DNA from 3 places in the Streptomyces sp. NPDC040610 genome. Region 3 is predicted to be linked to each of the others. Evidence: riboswitches for the same ligand, from Rfam matches in the RefSeq annotation. Region 3 holds a riboswitch; each other region holds the start of a gene.
What was found. Region 3 has a riboswitch for cobalamin ahead of metE (5-methyltetrahydropteroyltriglutamate--homocysteine S-methyltransferase). Riboswitches for the same ligand answer to the same signal wherever they lie in the genome.
Positions count from the first base shown of each region.

Region 1: it holds a riboswitch for cobalamin, as region 3 does, so the genes downstream of both, ACZ6AA_RS33305 (ABC transporter substrate-binding protein) here and metE (5-methyltetrahydropteroyltriglutamate--homocysteine S-methyltransferase) in region 3, are expected to answer to the same signal.
Region 2: it holds a riboswitch for cobalamin, as region 3 does, so the genes downstream of both, ACZ6AA_RS26260 (prenyltransferase/squalene oxidase repeat-containing protein) here and metE (5-methyltetrahydropteroyltriglutamate--homocysteine S-methyltransferase) in region 3, are expected to answer to the same signal.

Region 1 covers NZ_JBVIXA010000012.1:219,833-222,085, reverse strand. The annotation lists gene ACZ6AA_RS33310 (FecCD family ABC transporter permease) at 1-113, opposite strand, end outside; gene ACZ6AA_RS33305 (ABC transporter substrate-binding protein) at 269-1,312, opposite strand; cobalamin riboswitch at 1,371-1,556, opposite strand; gene ACZ6AA_RS33300 (VOC family protein) at 1,570-2,070, opposite strand; gene ACZ6AA_RS33295 (helix-turn-helix domain-containing protein) at 2,067-2,253, opposite strand, start outside.
Region 2 covers NZ_JBVIXA010000008.1:68,549-70,801, reverse strand. The annotation lists gene ACZ6AA_RS26265 (prenyltransferase/squalene oxidase repeat-containing protein) at 1-397, opposite strand, end outside; cobalamin riboswitch at 663-811, shown strand; gene ACZ6AA_RS26260 (prenyltransferase/squalene oxidase repeat-containing protein) at 928-2,253, shown strand, end outside.
Region 3 covers NZ_JBVIXA010000002.1:55,902-58,154, forward strand. The annotation lists gene aceA (isocitrate lyase) at 1-638, shown strand, start outside; cobalamin riboswitch at 734-952, shown strand; gene metE (5-methyltetrahydropteroyltriglutamate--homocysteine S-methyltransferase) at 1,115-2,253, shown strand, end outside.

The DNA.
Region 1 (2,253 bases), on a different contig from region 3:
ACGTCGGGCACGGAGATGTCGGCGGGGCCGATGGTGATGGCCACGGCGATGGAGAGGAACAGGACCGCGAGTCCGGCCAGGGAGAGGAGCGCACCGCGCAGCGCGGCACGCAGGCGGCCAGCCGGGGATGCCTGACGTACGTCACCTGGCGCGACCTCGTACGACGCGTCGCCGGGCGCGGTCTCGGACGACGACGCATCACCGGGCGCGGCCTCGGAGGACGCGTCACCGGCCACGGCGTCGCGCGAGCCGCCGTCCGCGGCGCCCCTCACTTCGTCAGGCCGAACTCGCGCAGCGCCGCCGCGACTTGTTCGATGCCGTCGACGGTGCGGACGCTCGGGTTCAGGGCCTGGCCGCTGAGCAGGACGTAGCGCTTCTTCTTCACGGCCGTGAGGTTCTTCGTGGCCGGGTTGGACTCCAGGAACTTGATCTTCTGGCGGGCGCTCTCGGCGGACTGGGACCTGCGGGTGAGGTCGCCGATGACGAGGACGTCGGGGTCGCGGTCGGCGATGGTCTCCCAGTTGATCTGGGGCCACTCCTCGCGGGTGTCGGCGAAGGCGTTCTGCACGCCGAGTTCGCGGGTGATGACGCCGGGGGCCCCGCAGCAGCCCGCGATGTAGGGGGACTCGGAGTTGGCGAACCAGTACATGAGGGTGGTGTCGGAGGCGTCGACGGACTTCTTGGCGCGCGCGGCCCGGGACTTGAGGTCCGCGATCAGCTTCTCGCCGCGCTTCTCCACGTCGAAGACCCGCGCGAGGTCGCGGATCTCGCCGTACACGGTGTCCATGGTGAGGGTCTTGGTGCGGGTGCCGTCGTCGTCACCGGCGTTGTCCTTGCCCGCGCAGTCGGTCGGCGAGACGTAGACGGGTACGCCGAGTTCGGTGAACTTGGCGCGGTCGGCGACGCCGCCCTTGCCGACCGTGTAGAGGAACGACGCGCTGACGAAGTCGGGCTCCTTGTCGAGCACCTTCTCCAGCGCCGGGTAGCGGTCGGCGAGCCGCGGGACCTTGGCGTTCTCCTTCTCCAGGCCCTTCAGGACGGGGTCCGTCCAGGTGCCGGTGCCCACCATGCGGTCGGCCAGGCCGAGGGAGAGGAGGATCTCGGTGGAGCCCTGGTCGAGGGAGACGGCCCGCTCCGGCGGGGCCTGCACCTTCGTCCGCTCACCGCACGCGGTGAGGGTGACGGGGTAGCCCGCCCGCGCCTTGTCCGACGTCTTCGCGGGCGAGCCGCCGCACGCGGTCAGCAGGACGAGGCCCGCGCTCAGCGAGGCGGCGAGGGATGTACGGCGAACGCGCCGCGTGGTCGAAGGCACACGTCTTCCCGAGTCTCAGGGCTCATGCGCGGAGCCTGGTCTGCGAACTCCGCCGCCCGTGCGGACGGCGGTGCCAGCAGGTCTTCGGACTCGGGTTCGTCCGGGCGGGGCCGCCTTCCCGGGGTCCGTGGACTCCCAGTGGCCGCTGGCCCCGCCCGTCCCCCTCACCGCTGCGCGTCAGTTCCGGACTTCCACCGGATTCCCCGACCCAGATGCGGGTACGACTGGCGTCCGCAAGCTATCACTCCGGCGCGGCATCACCCCTGGTCGGGGCGCGGCTCACCGCGGTAGGTGCCGAAGGACCACTTGTTGCCCTCGGGGTCGGCGACCGCGAACTCGCGGCTGCCGTACGGCTGGTCCTCGATCTCGCGGATCACCTTCACACCGGCGGTGGTGAGGCGGAGGTAGAGGTCGTCGACGTGGTCGGTGACGACGTACGCGCCGAACGTGCCCGGCCGCAGGCACCATTCGGCGGCCTTCGGGTCGTAGCTGCCGAGCATGACGCCGCCGCCCTCGGGCCAGTCGAGCTGGGCGTGGGCGACGCGGTCGCCGTCCTCGTAGACGGCGGTGCGCAGGAAGCCGACGGTGCCGACGAGGAAGTCGATGAGGGCGGGGGCGTCGTCGGCCTGGAAGGTGGCCCAGACGTCGGGCGCGCGCCGGTGCGCAGGGGCTTGGTCGGCCTGACCGGCCTGATCAGCCTGGCCGGTCTGCGGGCTCTGCGCGCTTTGCGTGCTCTGCGGGGTTTCGTTGCTGTTCATGTGTCCCAGTCTTCGCCGCCCGCGTGCCCTCCGGCTTGGATATTCCGGCACTCCTCGGCCATCCAGGCGCTGGGGCTCACGCCCGTGTACTGCCGGAAGTCCCGTACGAGGTGGGAGTGGTCGTAGTACCCGCAGTCGGCGGCGATCCGGGCGAGGTCGGGACGCCTGCCCGCGGCGACCGCG
Region 2 (2,253 bases), on a different contig from region 3:
ACGACCAGTAGGCGGTGGCGGGCGGGGTGAGCCTGCACTTCTCCTGGCCCGGCGTCGGGTACTGCTTGCCCGCGTTGAACTTCTTGTGCCCGAGGCGGCAGATGAACGCGGGCCCGTCGTGCTCGGTGCCCTCGGTGCTGAATCCGGCCTCGTGCAGCAGGTCGTAGCCGGTCGTCGGGGTGGCGTCGCAGCCGCGCACCACACCGCCGCCCCAGTCGGCGAAGTCCACCGCGACGACCGCGCCCTTGGTGCGGGTGCAGGAGCTCATCGGGTCGGCCGCCGCGGGAGTGGCCGGGCCGAGCAGCAGGACGCCGCCGCCCAGCGCTGTCGCGGCCGCGCACAGCAGCGCGACGCCTCTCGTGCGTATGCTCCGGACCCGTCCGGTTCCCTGCCCCACCACTGCCCCCTGGGCGTCTGCCGCCGCGGGGTCCGCGTGGTGGCAGGTCCGGGGCCGGGGCCCGCGTGGAGAAACCGTCCGAACCACGCCGTAGTCCGCGACGGCGTCAATCGCTTGCTCTCAGTCCAGGTAATCCGGCTCGCCCGCCGGGCACTTGAGGTGCTCGGCGAACCTACGGTTGCGGGTCAGCGCCGGACTTCGACCGGCTTCCCCTGATGACTGAGCTTGGAATCGGCCGAATTAGAGCACAGTTGCGAATGTGGTGGCAAGGGTGTGCGGGTTGTGTGAGGTTCGAGTACCGTCCTGTGCTGCCGATCGGGGGAATCTGGTGCGAACCCAGAGCTGACGCGCAGCGGTGTGGACCGGCAGGGAGCCGGGCCGAGCCCGAATGCCCGAACGGCCAGCGTCAATGGACGTCGACCCCACGCGCTCGGGCGACGGCCGCGTGTCGTCCGGCTCGGGTCCACGCACAGGGGACCGGCCGCGGGGGGACGTGAGGCCGCCGCCCCCTCTCCCCGGGAGCCCCCGACATGACCTCATCCCGTGCCGCCCGCCGCACCCTCCTCGCCGTACCCACCGCACTCGGCGCGGTGGGTGCCCTCGTCCTGACCGCGCTCCCCGCGGCCGCCACGGCCACCCCCGGCCAGATAGCCACGTCCAAGACGAACGGCGTGAGCTATCTCAGATCCCTGCAGGGCGCCGACGGTTCGTACGCGGGCGCGGGCCTGTCCAACGAGTGGGCGTTCTCCGCGTTCGCCTCGGCGGGCACGGCGGCCGCCGACGTCAGCCCCGGCGGCGACACCTCGAAGAACGCCCGCAGCGTGTACCGCGCGCACCTCGCGGCGGCCGGCTGGCCGGGCACCTCACCGGTCGTCACCGACTACGAACGCGGCATCATCAACGCCTACTCGGCAGGCATCGACCCGGCCCGCGTCTCGGCGAGCCGCAACCTGGTCGCGGACACCTACGCGCACTGGCAGAACTCCGCGCCGGGCTACTGGGGTTCGCCGTCCAACTTCAACGGCACGGTCTTCGCGCTGATCTCGCTCGGCGGCGCCAGGACCCAGTCCGGCGCCAAGCGGGTGCCGCAGGCCCTGCTCGACAGGTCCGTCGCCACGGTCCGCGCCAACCAGCACAACGACGGCGGCTGGAACTTCGGCAGGGCCGAGGGCGACCCCGACGCGCTCGCCACGCCCGGCGACATCGACATGACCGGCGCCGCGATGGCCTCGCTGTGCGTGTCCGGGGTGCCCGCGACCGACCCCGCCATCACCAAGGCCAGGGCGTTCCTGAAGTCGAAGCTCATCAACAACTCCGGTGCCTTCGCCGCCATGTTCGGCGCGAACACCGACTCCAACGGCTGGGCCGTCTCCGGCCTCAACGCCTGCGGCATCAACCCGCAGACCGGCGACTTCCTCACGCCCGCGGGCAAGACCCCGGTGGACTTCCTCATCGCCCAGCAGTTCAAGCCGGGCGGCGGCTTCAAGTATCTGCCGACCGACACCACGCCGTCCGCGTACGCCTCCATCGACGGCCTGCGGGCCGTGGCCGGAGGCGGCTTCATGGCGGCCCCGCCGACCCCGACCACGGCGGGCGCGTCCCGCTGGGCCGCCACGTCCGAGTTCACGCCGGGCACCGCGACGAGCCTGGCCCTGACCGTCGACGACGGCACCTCGCTCAAGGTCTGCTCCGTCGCCTTCACGCCGACCGCGAAGACCACGACGCTCGGCGCGGTCCTGGACGCGGCGTCCTCCTCGGCGACCCCGGCGGGCTGCGTCACGTCCGTCACGCCGGGCAGCGGCACGGGCACGATCACGGCTCTCAACGGCAAGGCCAACAGCGGCGGTTCGACCTGG
Region 3 (2,253 bases):
ACATCGCCGATGTGCCGACCCTGATCGTCGCCCGCACCGACGCGCTCGCCGCCAACCTCCTCACCAGCGACGTCGACGAGCGCGACGCCGAGTTCGTGACCGGCGAGCGGACGGCCGAGGGCTTCTACCGCGTCCGCAACGGCATGGCCCCCGTCATCGCGCGCGGCCTCGCCTACGCCCCGTACGCCGACCTCATCTGGGTCGAGACCGGCACCCCCGACCTCGCCCAGGCCCGCGAGTTCGCCGAGGCCGTCCACGCCGAGCACCCCGACCAGATGCTGGCGTACAACTGCTCGCCGTCCTTCAACTGGAAGGCCGCGCTGGACGACGACCAGATCGCCAAGTTCCAGCGCGAACTGGGCGCCATGGGCTACAAGTTCCAGTTCATCACCCTGGCCGGATTCCACTCCCTCAACCACGGCATGTTCGACCTCGCCCGCGGCTACGCCGACCACGGCATGACCGCGTACGTGGACCTGCAGGAGAAGGAGTTCGCCGCGCAGGAGCACGGCTTCACCGCCGTCAAGCACCAGCGCGAGGTCGGCACCGGCTACTTCGACCTGGTGTCCACCGCGGTCAACCCGGCCTCCTCCACCACCGCGCTCTCCGGCTCCACCGAGGAGGAGCAGTTCCACTAGGGTGCGCCGCGCCGGGCCGAGAGGCCCGGCGCACGCGTGTCTCATCTCACGTTCCGGAATGTGAACAGTGCTGCCCAGGAGCGCGCCCACCCTCTAATCTGACGCGTGCAGCTGGTTCGCCCTGTCCGCCAGGCAGGCGCGTCGTAAGAGGGAACCCGGTGGGAATCCGGGACTGCCCCGCAGCGGTGAGCGGGAACGACCGCCGTCACACGCACTGGGCCCGATGAACGGGGCCTGGGAAGCGACGGCCAGTAGGTGTCTGCCCGGCAGACGTGCCCGCGAGTCCGAAGACCTGCCCGTTGCCCGTACGTGACCGATCGCGTGCGGATATCCCGGTGACCTCGTGGGCGGGTCGGCGTACATACCAGACGGAGCACCGTGCCAGTGGCGTGTGTGTGGTCCGTCTTGTTCGTCATCCCTTCGCGTCCGCGTCCCGTCCCGGGATTCTCAGGAGTCATCTCGCGAAGGAGATTTCCGTGACAGCGAAGTCCGCAGCCGCGGCAGCACGGGCCACCGTGTACGGCTACCCCCGTCAGGGCGCAGGCCGTGAACTCAAGAAGGCGATCGAGGGGTACTGGAAGGGCCGCGTCACCGCCGACGCCCTCAACCGGGCCGCGACGGACCTGCGCCGCTCCACCTGGCAGCGCCTGGCGGCGGCCGGTGTCCACGAGGTGCCGACCGGCGACTTCTCGTACTACGACCACGTCCTGGACACCAGTGTCATGGTCGGCGCCGTCCCCCGGCGGCACCGCTCCGCCGTCGACGCCGACCCGCTCGACGGCTACTTCGCCATGGCCCGCGGCACCCAGGACGTCGCGCCGCTCGAGATGACCAAGTGGTTCGACACCAACTACCACTACCTCGTGCCGGAGCTCGGCCCCGACACCGTCTTCAGCGCCGACTCCACCAAGCAGGTCGCCGAGTTCAAGGAAGCCCTCGCGCTCGGCCTCGCCGCCCGCCCGGTCCTGGTCGGCCCCGTCACCTATCTGCTGCTCGCCAAGCCCGCGCCCGGCGTGGCCGCGGACTTCGAGCCGCTGACGCTCCTGGACCGGCTCCTGCCCGTGTACGCCGAGGTCCTCGCGGACCTGCGCGCGGCCGGCGCCGAGTGGGTGCAGCTCGACGAGCCCGCCCTGGTCCAGGACCGCACCCCGGCCGACCTGAACGCCGCCGAGCGCGCCTACCGCGACCTCGGCGCCCTCACCGACCGGCCGAAGCTCCTCGTCGCCTCCTACTTCGACCGGCTCGGCGACGCCCTGCCGGTCCTGGCGAAGGCCCCGATCGACGGCCTCGCGCTCGACTTCACCGACGCGGCCGCCGCCAACCTCGACGCGCTCGCGGCGGTGGGCGGACTGCCCGGCAAGCGCCTCGTCGCCGGTGTCGTCAACGGCCGCAACATCTGGATCAACGACCTGGAGAAGTCCCTGTCGACCCTCGGGACGCTCCTCGGCCTCGCCGACCAGGTCGACGTCGCCGCGTCCTGCTCGCTCCTGCACGTCCCGATCGACGCCGCGGCCGAGCGGGACATCGACCCGCAGATCCTGCGCTGGCTCGCCTTCGCCCAGCAGAAGACCGGCGAGATCGTCACCCTGGCCAAGGGCCTCGCCCAGGGCACGGA